3 regions of the Mesorhizobium sp. USDA 4132 genome follow, and region 2 is predicted to be linked to each of the others. Evidence: riboswitches for the same ligand, from Rfam matches in the RefSeq annotation. Region 2 holds a riboswitch; each other region holds the start of a gene.
What was found. A riboswitch is a leader RNA that binds a small molecule or an ion and turns the genes downstream of it on or off. The one in region 2 is predicted to bind cobalamin.

Region 1 (5,004 bases), 3.4 Mb from region 2:
GTCGCTGCCCTTCGAGGGGAATGGCTCGGGGACGGCCTATGCCTTCGGCCTGATCGTTATTTCAGTGCTTGCCGCCTGGTGGCTGTTGAAACGCACCGGCATTCTTTGACCGCGGACAAACCGAAAACCCCGCCCGGCTTGATGTCGGACGGGTTGAACTTTGCCTATCGGCCGCTCTTAGAAATAGGGCGAATAGCAGGTCTGACGCGGGCCGTAGTTCGGTTGGAACGAGTTCGAATAGGCGTCGTAGGAGCGATAACGCTCGGCGCACCATTCGTAGTGGCGCGGATTGATGTCGTCCCCGCCGCGATAGACCGGCGCCGGCTCGACGTAACGCGGCTGGGAGGCAATGGCACCGCCGATCAGCGCACCGGCACCGAAGGCGGCCAGCGGGAACCAGTAGCCGTTATGGCGTCGATAGCCCGGCCGGTAGTCGCGATAACCGCGATGCCCGCCATACCAGCCGCCGCCGTGGCGACCGTATTGCACGAGGGTCACGTCGGTATTGGCGTTCGTTGCGATCCCGGCCGGAGCGGTCGGCACCGGCATCGCCTGAGCCGGCATCAGCGAGCCGGCGAGAACGGCAGCGGAGATGCCCGCAGCCGCAATCTTCTTGAAAAGCGTCATGTTAAGCCCCCAGATCCCTTGTCCATGTTCTATTTTGCCAGCCAGTTATTTCAATATGCAGCGGAATTCTATTTCGTTGCAACCCTTGGGAAGTTCATCCTGAACGCGTGATTAACGCGGGCCGCGACGATGCAAGCCCGGTCGCGGCATGTGTGCAACCGGGCTTGCCTTGGGATGGCCAATACTGCTTACCTGTAAGGCGAGATGCAGCGTGCCCGCACGCCGGCGCGCGGTGCATAGGTATCGTCCCAGGCCCGATAGCTGCGATAACGGCTTTCACACCAGGCGACGTGGCGGCTGCCATAACCCCGATCCGCCTGGATAGCGCCGCCGATAATGGCACCGGCACCGAAGGCGGCCAGCGGGAACCAGAAACCGTTGTGATAACGATAACCGGGGCGGCGGTCGCGGTAACCGCGATGGCCGCGATACCAACCGTATCGGTCACGCCGGAAGTCGCGACGGTACTGGACATTGGTGACATCGCTGGCGGCCGAAATGCCGGATGGCGGAGCCGGCATTTGGACAGCCTGCGCGGGTACAAGGCCAGCAAATGTCGTGACCACCGCGACTGCCGCTGCGGTCAGGCGTAGGCGAAAGGCGTTCATGCGGGGTGCTTCCTCATTCTGATTTTCAATCAGAAAACAACGCCACACGCGGGATTCCGTTCCTGGAGCCACGCCCCGTGCCGATCAACGCCGATCACGAATTGGCGATCAGGCGACGATCGAAAGTTTCGCCTGGTCGCCCTGCAGCCGATTGACCATGAAGTTCGAGTACCATTCGACGAACTGCATGACGCCGCCTTCGTGGAGTGGCGAGTAAGGACCGGGCTCGTAGGCGGGCGAGCGGATGCCGAAAGCGTTTTCCTCCACGATCTGACGGTCCTGGTCGTTGGTCATGTTCCAGACATGGGTCAGTTCTTCGAGATTGTAGTCGACGCCCTCGACCGCGTCCTTGTGGACCAGCCATTTGGTGGTAACCGCCGTTTCTTCCGGCCCGAGCGGGGTGACGCGGAACGAGATCGCGTGGTCACCGAGAATGTGGTTCCAGCTGCTTGGATAGTGGAACAGCAGCATGGTGCCGATCGAATTGATCGTCACGTCGTCGGAGAGTTTGCGCTGTACGGCGTTGCGGCCGCTCATCGTATAGCTCTCGGCATCCTCGATCAGCGGCATGCGCGCGACGCGGAACTGGCCGGTCTCGTCCATCCGGAACTCGCTCGGCAACCCGGCCGTCTCACAGCGCTGCCAATGGGCGGCGATGACCGGATCGTCCTTGGCGCCCTGGACACCGGTCGCGGTCGGCGATTCCGGATAGGTGCGGCAGAGTTCCGGGTGGTTGGCGGCGCAGTGGTAACACTCGCGGTTGTTTTCCCAGACGAGCTTCCAGTTGCCCTTTTCGATGATCGTCGACTGGTGCGCGACCTTGGCTTCCGACAGGCGGTGCGGGGCCATATAAGGCTCGATGGCGGCGCGAACCGGCGCGAAATCCGGCGCCTCGTTGGCAAGACAGATGAAGATAAAGCCGGCGACGCTCTCGCAATGGACCTTCTTCATGCTGAATTGGGTCTTGTCGAAGTCCTGGCCCATCTGGCGACCGACCAGAAGCGAGCCGTCCAGCTCGTAGGTCCATTGATGGTAGGGACAAACGAGCCGCACCGCCGAGCCATGTTCCTTGGTGCAGACACGGCTGCCACGATGGCGGCAGGTATTGTGCAGCGCCCGGATCTGGTTGTCGCGGCCGCGCACGATAACGACCGGATAATCGCCGATCTGCAGGGTGAAATAGGCGCCGGCCTTGGGCAGCTCGCAATCATGCCCGACGAACAGCCAGTCGCGGTACCAGATCATTTCCAGATCGAGCTTGAAATAGGCGGGATCGGTATAGAAGGGCTGTTCGAGGCTGAACCCCTCGCGGCGGTTCTTGAGCTGCCGCAGGGCCTGATTGCGAATTTCCATATACTTCCCTTCCTCGTCAATGTGGACAGCGGAAGGACATGGAAATGCCGGCCGGCCCCCAGGCCCGCCCCAAACCCTGTCCCGAACGCCCGCCGCGTCCGGTCGTCATCTTTTGTCCCGAGGCTGGTTTCCGGGCTCAGGAGCTGTCCGTTGCGGGACGGGCTCGGCGCCTTCCCGGGCGGCCTTTTCGGCTCTTTCCCAGTGGCCTGTACCAAGCTTTCTTGCTCCACCACCGTTGCGGGGGCAGCGCCGGATCAAGGTTTCGAAGACCCCTGCCGGCTTCCCAATTCTCCGCCTTCCCTAGACAGGCGGCACCTCAAGATCGAGGCGGATATAATCATCGAGCGGGCGTGTCGCATAGGCGACATTGCGACATCGGCAACCGCGTTGGCGACAGCGGCGAAACGGCCCGGAATGCAACACTCCAGCCCCGCGAAAGCGAAACCTGTCATTAAGGGATAAGCCATAAAATCCCGGCTCGAATGGGAGCGATGCCACCGTGCAGGCCAAGGGGAAAATCCGTTACTATAAAGCTCCTCCACCAAAGCCTCCGGCGCCGGTGGCAGTGAAGACCGCTGCCCATTCCGAATTCCTTCGGACGGGGCGCATCGCCCGCTACAATCCGATCTGGCTGCCGGAAGAGCGCCGTTATCTCACCCATGACGAGGTCGCCGAGCGCACAGGCAAAAGGCTGGAGGCGGCCGGCGAGACAAGCCACAACCGGATCAACTCCTTCCATCGCTCGATCAAGTTTCCGAAGATCATCTTTCACCACACGCTCGATGAGCGGCCGCATCTCGGCTATTGCCATGTCACGGCGGCAAAAACGCAACTTGCCCACGGCGTGCCGGTCAGCTGGTCCTTCTACATTGCCAATTTCGTCTCGGAGATGGGCGGGGAGGAAACGTTCTTCGAGCGTATCAGCACGGCCTATTCGCGCATGTATTTCGCCGTTGCTGTCGAACGAGAGGCCGGCCAGCCGCTGCAGATCAACCGCTCGATCCGCAAGAACGGCCTTCTGTTCCGGACCAACGATCCGATGGAAGCGATCAAGAACGTGCTGATGCTCGGCACCTCCAACGAAATGCTCCGCGAGATCATCAAAAAGCTATGAAGACGCCCGGGTCCGCGTTATTGACGGGCGGATATGACGGCTCAAATCATCGACATCACCCGGGACCATGACGGCGCGCTTGCCCAGGCCTGCGCCGTGCTCGGCGACGGCCTTCCCGTGGCGATCCCGACCGAGACGGTCTACGGGCTTGCGGCCGATGCCACCAATCCCGCCGCCATCACCCGCATCTACGAGACCAAGGGCCGGCCGCGCTTCAATCCGCTGATCTGCCATATGTCGGATCTTGCCATGGCCGAGCGTTATGCCGACTTCGATCCGATTTCGAAAAAGCTTGGCCAAGCCTTCTGGCCGGGCCCCCTCACCCTGATCCTGGCCCTGAAGCCCGAAAGCGGCATCCACGCGCTGGCGACGGCCGGGCTCGACACGGTCGGCATCCGGCTTCCCAAGGGCTTCGCTTCCGATCTGATCCGCGCCTTCGGCAAGCCGCTTGCGGCGCCGAGCGCCAACACGTCCGGCAAGGTGAGCCCAACCAGCGCCGCCCATGTGGCCGACGACCTGGGCGACAAGCTGGCTTTGATCATCGACGGCGGCGCGGCTCCGGTCGGTGTCGAATCGACCATCGTTCGTGTCGAGGATGGCGTGATCCGGCTGCTGCGGCCGGGTGGGGTGGCCGTGGAAGAGATCGAGAAGGCAACCGGTCTTGCGGTGATCCGGCCTGAGGGACCGGCGGCGATCATCGAGGCTCCCGGCATGCTCGCTTCCCATTACGCGCCAGGAGCGGCGGTCAGGCTCAATGCCGACCATGTCGAGACCGGCGAGGCATTGATCCGGTTCGGTTCTGCTCCCGTGAAGGGAATGGAACTCGCCGCAGCGGTTTTTGACCTGAGCCGGTCCAGTGATCTTGCACAGGCGGCGGCAAACCTGTTCGATTACCTGAAGCGGGCCGACGCCACCGGCGCCGCCAGTATCGCCGTCACGCCCATTCCCGACCATGGGCTCGGCGAAGCGATCAACGACCGGCTGGCGAGGGCGGCTGCCCCACGGGAATAAGCCGGGCAAAGGAGGAGGAGACGCTGATGGATATTTCCGGGCTGAAACCAGAACTTCTCGACCGCTTCGCCGCGATCGTCGGCGAAAATCACGTGCTGCGCGATGCCAATGATCTTGCGCCGCATCTGGTCGAGGGCCGCGGGCTCTACAAGGGTTCTTCGCCGATGCTGCTGAAACCGGGCTCGGTCGAGGAAGTGTCCGCGATCCTGAAGCTTGCGAGCGAGACCGGCACGCCGATCGTGCCGCAGACCGGCAATACCGGCCTTGTGGGAGGCCAGACGCCGCGCACCG
Region 2 (5,004 bases):
TCGGCGAACAGGGCCGGATCGCCCCGAAAACGATTGACGATAAAACCCCGGATCATCGCCGCATCCTCGGGATCGAGCACCAACCTCGTGCCGGCAAGGCTGGCAATCACCCCGCCGCGGTCGATATCGCCGATCAGCACCACCGGCACGTCGGCGGCCCGGGCAAACCCCATATTGGCGATGTCATTGTGGCGAAGATTGATTTCCGAGGCGCTGCCGGCACCCTCGACCAGCACGAGATCAGCCTGATTGCGGAGGATTTCGAAACTTTCCAGAACCCGCGGCATGAGCCCGGGCTTGAGGCTCTGATACTCGGCGGCCTTGGCATTGCCTTCGACCCTGCCTTGCACCACCACCTGCGCACCCACCTCGCTCTGCGGCTTCAGGAGCACCGGGTTCATGTGGACGCTGAGCGGTGCGCCGGCGGCACGCGCCTGCAGCGCCTGCGCCCGGCCGATTTCGCCGCCATCCGCGGTGACCGCGGCATTGTTCGACATGTTCTGCGGCTTGAAAGGCATGATCTTCAGGCCGCGTAGCGTAAAGGCGCGGGCAAGCCCGGCCACGACCAGCGACTTGCCCACATCCGAGCCCGTTCCCTGAAACATCAGCGCCCGAGCTGGCTTGACCCCAACCATGGCTAAAACTCGATGCCGGCCTGGGCCTTCACGCCCGCCTTGAAGTGGTGTTTGACCAGCGACATCTCGGTCACCATGTCGGCGGCCTCGATCAGCGCCGGCTTGGCGTTGCGGCCGGTGACGACCACATGCAGATCCAGCCGCCGTGCCTGTAACGCGGCGACGATCTTGTCGAGATCGAGATAGTCATAACGGAGCGCGATGTTGAGTTCGTCGAGGATGACGAGCCCGATCGTCTCGTCCGCCATCAGCTCGAGTGCCTTTTCCCAGGCCTTTTCCGCCGCGGCGACGTCGCGCTTCAGGTCCTGGGTCTCCCAGGTAAAACCTTCACCCATCGTGTGCCAGGCGACGCGGTCGCCGAAGACGGCAAGCGCCGGCTGCTCCCCAGTCGACCAGGCGCCCTTGATGAACTGCACGACGCCGACCCGGCGGTTGTTGCCGAGCATGCGCAGCGCCAGGCCGAAGGCGGCTGTGGATTTGCCTTTTCCGGAGCCGGTATGGACGATGAGAAGACCCTTTTCCTGGGTCTTCTCTGCCACTTCCGCATCCTGAACCGCCTTGCGGTTCGCCATCTTGGCGCGGTGACGCTCGACGGACGCCTCATCGATCTCCTTCACCGGGAAGCGAGCTTCGCCGAAGATCCGGCAGAAGCTTCCTCGCCAGCGCGGAACTTTTCGCGGACGACACCGGCCAGCGCACCGAGCACCGCCCAGAACACCAGGTTGGTGGCATAGACGGCGTTGACGAAGCGGGCATAGAGATCCATCGGGACGGCCGTTTCATGGCTGGGCGGCAGCGGCGCGCCGACCAGATGCGGGGCGATCAGCAGCACGACCGCAAGCGCTGCAAATACGGCCGAGCGTGTGTAGGCGAGCAGGCCGAGACCGATTGCCGTGCAGACAGCCGTCGAGACCCACCAGATCTGGCGCGGACCGAGTTCCGCGGCCGGCATGCCGGGCAGTTCCGGCGGCAGGCCAAGGCCGGGCGCGAGAATGACGGTGAGAAAGCCGGCAATGCCGAACATCAGGCCACCGCGCCAGCCCTTGAAGCCGCCGAACGCTTCCGAGGCGGCGATGAGGACAAGGGCAAAACCGATAGCCGACAGCATGTCCGCGGCGAGTGTATAGATGAAACGCTCGAAGCCATCGGCGGGAGCCCAGGCTTCCTCGCCGTGGTGATGCTCGGCGGCGGATGACGCAGCACCTGCGGCAGGTGCTGCGTCATGGCTGTGGCCTGCCTCGGGCGCGGCATTTTCGAACACTTCCGCCCGCAGGATCAGCGGCACGGTGGAGAAACTCTGCATCACGGTCAGCAGCAGTCCGGACAAAAGCCCGGCGATCACCGCCGTGAAGACGATGTTGCGAAACAACGACATTGGGGAGAACTCCTCAGTGGCAGGGGAAGGCGAGCGAGTGGCGCGTGTCATGCGCGGCATTGTGGACGACTTCCAGATGCGAGAAGCCGACAAAGCCGACGATGAACAGGCCGAGCAGGGCCGTCATGCTGAGGGGAATGATCTTCGAAGCGGAAATGGTGACTGCAGCTGCAGCAGAATTCGTAACCATGGTCTCGTCCTTTCGCCCTCCACCCGAGGGCCGTTCACGTTCTTTGCCGCCTCTGGCAGGTCTCCTGGCTCGCGGATCGGACGCCTTCTCCCGCCTTCCCAGAAGTCCGTTGGCCGGATTTCCCAGTGGCATGACGGCCGGACGGCCGTTTTGGTCGAAGACTTTCCGCTTACAGTTGCGGGGGCAGCCGCGGGTTGGACGGCAGAATTCCGTCGCACCGCATTCCCTCTAAAACCCTTTCGGGCACCATAGGCTCGATCACTATAGACGAATTCGCCGTCACGGCAATCGCCTTTGCGACGCATTGACATGGGCCTGCGACCGGGCTTACTTGAAGAGAGATGGTCCCTTTCCGGCAACGGGGAGGGCTAAGAGAGAATGCGGTGCGATCCCTTTTCAGGATCAATGCCGCGGCTGCCCCCGCAACTGTAGGCGGCGAGCCATTGCCTAAAACGGCCATTTGGCCGTCAAGCCACTGGGAAATCCGGCCAACGGTATCCTGGGAAGGCAGGCAAATGGCGACGACCCGCGAGCCAGGAGACCTGCCGTCCGATTAATTTTGCTTCACCGGGCGGGGTGCTCCGGAGGAAGTTTCTCGATCACCGCAGAGGGATTTTCGACCTTCTGCTCCGCGCCCCGATTTTTCGACCCCGGCGGGAACGCGGCTGACCGATGAGTGACCACCGACCAGATGATCCGGCAACCGCCGGCCCGGCAGATGTGACGATTTTCGTCTGCACCAATTGCCGTGACGCGTCCGACGGCGAAATCCGGCCAGGCATCGCACTGATCGCGGCGCTGCGCGAGGCAGCAAGCGGCAAGCCGCTCGCGGTCAAGCCGGTCACCTGCCTTGCCAATTGCGAAAAAAGCCCGAGTGCCGCCTTCAACCACAAGAGCGGCTGGTCCTATGTCTTCGGCCACCTGTCGCTCGACAATGTCGAGGACATCGTCACCGGCGCGATGATGCTGGCCGAGGACGAGCGCGGTTTCCTTCCCCTTCGCGGCCGCCCGACCTGCCTGCGCGGCAAGGGCATGACGGCCCGTATTCCACCCTTTCATCACCACGAGGACATGCCATCATGAGCGTTTCGTTCGACCGCGTTCCCTGCACCGTCGTTACCGGGTTTCTGGGAGCCGGCAAGACCACGCTGATCCGCAACCTGATCGAAAACCTGAAAGGCAAGCGGCTGGCGATCATCGTCAACGAATTCGGCGATGTCGGCATAGACGGCGACGTGCTGAAGGGCTGCGGCATCGAAAGCTGCCCGGAAGACAACATCATCGAGCTTGCCAACGGCTGCATCTGCTGCACCGTGGCGGACGATTTCGTGCCGGCGATCGACCGTATCCTGGCCATCGAACCCTGCGTCGATCACATCCTCATCGAGACCTCCGGCCTCGCGTTGCCGAAACCGCTCGTCCAGGCCTTCCAGTGGCCTGACGTCAAGGCGCGTGTGACGGTTGACGCCGTGATTGCCGTGGTCGACGGACTGGCGCTCGCCGAAGGTCGCGTTGCCGACGATCACGAGGCGCTGGAAGCGCAGCGCGACGCGGACGGTTCGATCGACCATGACGACCCGGTCGAGGAAGTGTTCGAGGACCAGGTGGCCTGTGCCGACATGATCGTGCTCACCAAGAGCGACCTCCTGGATGCCGCCGGCCTCGCGACCGCCAGGGATCGCGTGTCCGCCCATCTGCCGCGTGCCGTGAAAATCGTCGCGGCCGCCAATGGCGCCATCGATCCGGCCGTACTGATTGGCCTCGGCCTCGCCGTCGAGGACGATATCGAAAACCGCAAGACCCATCACGACGACGAACTCGACCACGATCACGACGATTTCGACAGCTTCGTCGTCGATCTGGCCGCAGTCACCGATGCCGAACAGCTCGCCGCCCGCATTTCTGCGACCGCGGAGGCAGAGAACGTGCTGCGCATAAAAGGCTTCGTGGAAGTCGCGAACAAGCCGATGCGCCTGCAGGTTCAGGCGGTAGGATCGCGCGTGAACCATTATTTCGACCGTGCCTGGGCACCCGGCGAAGCGCGGACAAGCCGCCTTGTCGTGATCGGCGAAAAAGGCATCGACCGCGCCGCGATCGAAAGGATGCTGGCCGCATAAGTAGGCCCCGAGGGAAGGATGCACATACTCGCCACCACATCGTCGTCGCTTGACGACCTCATCGAACCGGTCGACCTTAATCAGTCGCCGGCCGACGTGGTGGTGCTGTCCTTTTCAGGCAGCGACCTGAACGGCATTGCGGCCGTCTGGAATTCGGCTGGGTACGGCGGTTTGGATACCCCCCTCTGGCCTGCCGGCCATCTCCCCCTCAAGGGGGGAGATCAGCAAGACGCACCCGCCTCCATCAAGAACCAGCGCCGGAGTGAGGCGTGGCGTGGCCACGATTCGATCTCCCTCCTTGTGGGGGAGATGGCCGGCAGGCCAGAGGGGGGTGGCGACATGCATGAACATGGCAGCAAGCACGTGCCGGCCCCTTTCCCAAGCCTCCGCCTCACCAACCTCTCCGATCTCCGCCATCCCATGTCGGTCGATCTCTGGATCGAGAAGACGGCGGCCCATGCCAAGGTCATCCTCGTGCGCATTCTCGGCGGTTACGATCGCTGGTCCTACGGCGTAGAGGAGCTTTCGCGGCTGGCGCGCCGCAGGAAGATCGCGCTGGCGCTGCTGCCCGGCGAATGCAGCATCCGCGACGAGCGGCTGACCGTCGCCTCGACCGTTTCGGAAGACCGGATCGCCGGCATCCTGAGCTGCTTCCGCGAAGGCGGGCCGGCCAACATGCGGCTTCTG
Region 3 (5,004 bases), on a different contig from region 2:
GTCGGAAAACAGGCGGCCGTGTTTCAGGGTCACGGTCCAGGTCAGGTCGCCGGTGCGCTGCGCCTTTTCGGCCAGTTCAGGCACGAGCTTGCCGTCCCGATCGACGGTGAAGAGGTTCTCGCCGACCCCGTGGCTGACCAGCGCCCAGCCGTTCGAGCCCTTGGCCGGATCCGTGCCATTGGTGATGTAGGTGGCGCCGACGCGAACCGGCTCGGCAGCGAAGACAGTGCCTGCGGTGACAAAGATGGCGGCACTGAGCCAGGCGGCGGCCAGGCGCGATAGAGTGTGCGACGTCAATTCTCTTTCCTCTTGTTCTGTTCGGATGGGGTGCGAAGCCGCTGCTTGCGGCCCGTTGGGTGATAGGCGAAGTCCTCGACGATCCCACCGCCGAGCAGGTGCTCGCCGATGATCCGGTCGATCGCATCTTCGTTGACGCCGCCGTAATAGGTTCCTTCCGGAAATACCTGCAGCACGGGCGCCAGATTGCAGGGGCCGAGACAGGTGGATTTTGCGGTCATCGTGCCGTCGCCGGCAGTGCGCAGTTTCTGCCGCTCCTGCTGGTTGCGCAGATGTCCCCAGATCACATCGGCTCCAGCCGCGTTGCAGGGACCGCCCTGGCAGACGAGCACGCGACGTTTCTGGGCCGGCACGAGCGATCCCTCGGCAACGGGCGGCGTGTCGGTCTGCGGCACGTCCAGTGCTTCGGCGGTTTCGAGCAGTTCGCCTATCAGCCGCGCCATCAACGTGCTCGAGGCGATATCCCGGGTGATCGAAAGGGCCGGCCAGCGCCGGCTATCGACCGCTTTCCAGCGCTTCAGCGATTTCGTCAGCCAGATAAGGAAACTCGGCTCCATGGGCAGGACGAGCGGCACGATAACGACGGTTTCGACATCCTCGTCGAGCAGATCGGACAGCGCGTCGCGCAGGGAGGGGGTACCCTGTTCGGTAAAGGCGACCCGAACCGTTCCGGCTCCGGTCACGCCGGCTGCAAGTTTCGCGAGCCGTTGCATTTCCAGATGCGGCGATGCCGCAAAGGCGGATTTCGCAATCAGCAGGACGGCGCGCCCGGATACGTTCTGGGAAGATAATCCCTGTGTTTTCACTGCCTTCGTCTCACTCAAGGAGGAGGCAGCAAAAATGAAGGTTGCGGCAGGCACGATGGCCCGACGGAACCGTCATTCCTGTGGCACACCCCGACCACGGAACTTCTATCGTCAGGCAGGTCTCCTGGCTCGCGGGTCAAAGCCTTCATCGTCCGTCTTCCCGGCATTGACTGCCAGTGACATGTTGGACGAACGGCTCACCGCTCACAGTTGCGGGACAGCTCCGGTTTTTACCGGATTCCCTCTTAGCTTCCATCGCGGGATGGAAGAACCTTGACGCCGCCAACCTACACTCCCTCTGCCGACTGTCAACGGCGCCGCTTCATGCCGCATCATCGCATCAATGCGATGCCCCGGAGCCGCCGACGGCAACGATCGTAAAGGGTTTTCCTTCGACGGGAATCGTACGGACCTCCTTCAGGCTTTCCGCATCGACGACGCGAACCAGCGAGTGCCGCGGATCGGTAATGACGATATGACCGTCCGCAACGGCAAGGCGCGGACGCGGATCACGCCAATGGCCGTCCTTGCTGTAGGGCTCGGTGACCTTGGCTTTGCGAACGATCTCGCCCTTGATCACGTCCAGCACATGAAGATCACCGTCCTCCGTCAGGATGTAGGCACTGCGCGGCGTTGCTGGGTCCAGCAGGAAGTCGACGCGGCGGGTGGGCAGGGCGATCAGCCGGAAGTGCTTCTCGCTGTCCGGATCGATCAGGACGATTTTGTCCTCGCCGTAGTTGCCGAGGAAGAACTGCATTGCCTTACCGCCAAGCAAGGTACCAGTCGAACCTTTCGGCATGTCAGATGGGGTAAGCGAGCATTTCCAGTTTCGGTCCATCAAGTCCGCCAGGACGGGCGACAAGAACGCCTTCCTTGCAACCGAAAGCAACCAGCAGGGACGAAGTGGCCTCGCCGTGAAGATCGGTGCATTTCGCGACGTCACCGAGCTGCTTGCCCGCTTCATCGACGACGCGAAGACCGACCCTCGGCGGCAGTTCGTCGGGCTTGGTTTCGACTTCAGTGTTTGGGACCGACACCAGCACGAAACGACCCATCGTCACCGCTACGCCGTGATGCGGCTTCGTCGTGTCGACTGTCTTCACGTCAGCCCTGCCTTCGAGAAGAGCCGTTTCGTCGATGATATCCGCCTTGCCGCCTCGATCGTAAAAGAGGATCGCATGGTCGTCATGTGGAACGACGTGGAAAGGACGCTTGCCCTCGAAAGTCACGGGCAACAGCCCCACCTCGGAAACCTCCAGGTCCCGATGCTCCCCGTGATCGGAGAAATCGATGCCAGTCTTGAGGACGTGCACGATGTCATGATCCGACTGCGTGGCGAATACGCTCCGGCCGGACGCGCTGGCGGTCAGCGCCGCAGGACCCTTGACGTCGTAGCGGCCGAGTTCCTTGCCGTTCTCGAAGTCGATGGCGCGGACGACTGGATTCGTATGATCGCCGACAAACAGGCGCCATGCCTCTTTCGTCTCATGATCATCATCGGCAAACGCTCCGGAAGCAGCAAAGATGAGGCCTGACGCGACAGCTGTCAGCAGACGGTTTCGAGTGAGAAAAGACGAGGCGGGTGACGGCCCTCGCTTGTCGATCCCGATCTCATCGACGGCGAACTTCTTTCCGTGCGGCTCCGTCAGGATGCGGTTGAGAAGCTTGGTTTTGCCAGCACCGAGATAGCCGGTCAAAACGGTCACCGGAGTTGGTTGAGATTTCTGCCGTGACATGACTTGTCTCCAGATTGACGGTAGCTTCGATCATTAGTTATTATGTTATAACATAACAAACGCGATCGTTGTCAATCCCCGAGAATGCGATGATCGACATTTGCCGGATCGCGATGCAGATCGAAACAAGACTGGCGGAGATGGACCGAGAGTGGGATGTCGAACGAACGCTGGAGACGAACGCTTCAACCGCCTTGGATGGCCGGGAGCTATCGAACTGTACTTTCCCGGACGATAAGCTCCCATTCGACGGGTGCGGTGTATGATTTGGCATCGTTGATCCGTGCGACGATCGCCTCGGCCGTCAGCTTGCCAATACGCTCGCGATCAGGGCGAACCGTCGTTAGGGAGGGACTAACGCAGCTCGCCGCCTCGTTGTCTCCAAATCCAACAACGCCGATATCTTGGGGAACGCGCCGGCCGAGTTTCCGCAGTGCCCGAAGCACGCCAAACGCAACGACATCGCTGTTGCAGGCGATTGCGTCGATCTCGGGATGGCGTTCCAGAAGCTCGGTTGCAAGCCGCTCCCCGAGTTCGGGGCTGCCGCCTTGCTGCGCCGTATGCTTGACGATGTCGGGGAGGCCGGCCGTCGCTGCCGCAGCTTCCAGCCCGCTCAAACGCTTCTGGGCGCGTTTATCGTTTTCGCGAACGCTGCCAACGAAAGCCAGGCGCCGATAACCCTGACCTATGAGATGGTTGGCTTGCGCTGCGCCGACACGTGCATGATCGAACCCAACGGCGGTATCAATCACTTCACCGCCCGTGTCCCACATCTCGATGATCGGGATGTCGGCTGCCTTGAGAAGCTCGACGACTTTCGGGGGATGGTCGACGCCGATGATGGCAACGGCCGCCGGCCGCCAGCTCAGGATGGACCGGACGAGACGCAGCTCCTGGTCGGCATTGTACCTTGTATTGGCGAGCATGACCTGCAGGTCATGCTCCAGCAAAGCTGATTGCAGCGTATCGATGATGTTGGCGAATTCGGAATAGTAGAGTGAGGTGACGACAACGCCAACAATGTCCGAGCGCGTGCCCGAAAGCCCGCCGGCGAGCCGGTTCGGCACGTAATTCAGCTCCTCCATCGCAGCATTGATCTGGCGGCGAAGTTCGATGCGGACCGTGTGCGGGGCGCGCAAGGCGCGCGAGACGGTATTGACTGAAACGCCCACCCGTTCGGCGATCGAAGCAAGGGTCGGGACGTTGCGGGCTACCTTGTCGGAAAGTTCAATCGTCATCTCAGCTCAAAAAAATCCCATGAGTGATCGTTGCGTTAACGGTAACTTTATGCCATCTTTTTGAAATGGAGGCAAGCGAAAGAGGGACCGAAGTCGTTCTTTCGCCTGACACGGCAGGCGAAAGCCAGCTATCGGCGACGCGGAGGAGCAGTATATGGCTGAAAGGCCAAACATCATTCTGATCATGACGGACCAGCAGCGCTACGACTCGATATCGGCGCTCGGGTTCCCCTATGCCGTGACCCCCAATATTGATGGACTTGTCGAAAAAGGCGTGGCGCTTACCAATTGCCACGTCAATGCGCCAAGCTGCGTTCCCTCGCGCGCAAGCCTGTTTACCGGCTACTACCCGCATACGACGGGCGTTCTGGCCAACGGCCAGGCATGGCAGCGGACATGGGTCGAGCAGCTACGTGACGCCGGCTATCGCTGCGTCAACGTCGGCAAGATGCATACAATCCCCTACAATTCGGATTCCGGTTTCCACGAGCGCTACGTCGTGGAAAACAAGGATCGCTATATGGAAGGCCGCTGGTATTTCGACGAGTGGGACAAGGCGCTGGCCGCCAATGGCCTCGTCAAACAGCAGCGCGAACACTACCGTAAGCTCGACGACTATCGCGACAGGCTGGGCTGCTTCGACTGGAAACTGCCCGAGGCGCTGCATTCCGACGCCTTCGTCGGCAATATGGCGAAGTGGTGGGTCGAGACCTATCCGACGACCGAGCCGCTGTTCCTGCAGGTCGGTTTCCCCGGGCCGCATCCACCGTTCGATCCGCCGGCGCGCTATACCGAGCCGTATCTCAGGCGCAACGATCTGCCGCTGCCAAGGCCGACGAAAGAAGAGCTGCGCTCCCTCCATCAGGAGCTGAAGGACAAGCGCCAGCACGACGTGGAGGTCGATCACGACTCCGTCGTCTGGAGCCT

Region 1: it holds a riboswitch for cobalamin, as region 2 does, so the genes downstream of both, ACZ9IU_RS05105 (aromatic ring-hydroxylating oxygenase subunit alpha) here and ACZ9IU_RS22000 (CbtB domain-containing protein) in region 2, are expected to answer to the same signal.
Region 3: it holds a riboswitch for cobalamin, as region 2 does, so the genes downstream of both, ACZ9IU_RS26590 ((2Fe-2S) ferredoxin domain-containing protein) here and ACZ9IU_RS22000 (CbtB domain-containing protein) in region 2, are expected to answer to the same signal.

What each region holds. Positions count from the first base shown of each region.
Region 1 covers NZ_JBWCCP010000001.1:1,001,779-1,006,782, reverse strand. The annotation lists gene ACZ9IU_RS05120 (transporter) at 1-109, shown strand, start outside; gene ACZ9IU_RS05115 (BA14K family protein) at 178-627, opposite strand; gene ACZ9IU_RS05110 (BA14K family protein) at 816-1,235, opposite strand; gene ACZ9IU_RS05105 (aromatic ring-hydroxylating oxygenase subunit alpha) at 1,344-2,588, opposite strand; cobalamin riboswitch at 2,693-2,922, opposite strand; gene ACZ9IU_RS05100 (DUF6656 family protein) at 3,106-3,702, shown strand; gene ACZ9IU_RS05095 (L-threonylcarbamoyladenylate synthase) at 3,736-4,713, shown strand; gene ACZ9IU_RS05090 (FAD-binding oxidoreductase) at 4,740-5,004, shown strand, end outside.
Region 2 covers NZ_JBWCCP010000001.1:4,436,241-4,441,244, forward strand. The annotation lists gene ACZ9IU_RS21985 (cobyric acid synthase) at 1-635, opposite strand, end outside; gene cobO (cob(I)yrinic acid a,c-diamide adenosyltransferase) at 638-1,252, opposite strand; gene ACZ9IU_RS21995 (CbtA family protein) at 1,249-2,010, opposite strand; gene ACZ9IU_RS22000 (CbtB domain-containing protein) at 2,024-2,200, opposite strand; cobalamin riboswitch at 2,238-2,466, opposite strand; cobalamin riboswitch at 2,526-2,764, shown strand; gene ACZ9IU_RS22005 (DUF1636 family protein) at 2,873-3,283, shown strand; gene cobW (cobalamin biosynthesis protein CobW) at 3,280-4,317, shown strand; gene cobN (cobaltochelatase subunit CobN) at 4,336-5,004, shown strand, end outside.
Region 3 covers NZ_JBWCCP010000002.1:827,341-832,344, forward strand. The annotation lists gene ACZ9IU_RS26585 (ABC transporter substrate-binding protein) at 1-297, opposite strand, end outside; gene ACZ9IU_RS26590 ((2Fe-2S) ferredoxin domain-containing protein) at 294-1,103, opposite strand; cobalamin riboswitch at 1,201-1,395, opposite strand; gene ACZ9IU_RS26595 (hypothetical protein) at 1,444-1,860, opposite strand; gene ACZ9IU_RS26600 (YncE family protein) at 1,904-2,839, opposite strand; gene ACZ9IU_RS26605 (LacI family DNA-binding transcriptional regulator) at 3,049-4,077, opposite strand; gene ACZ9IU_RS26610 (sulfatase family protein) at 4,232-5,004, shown strand, end outside.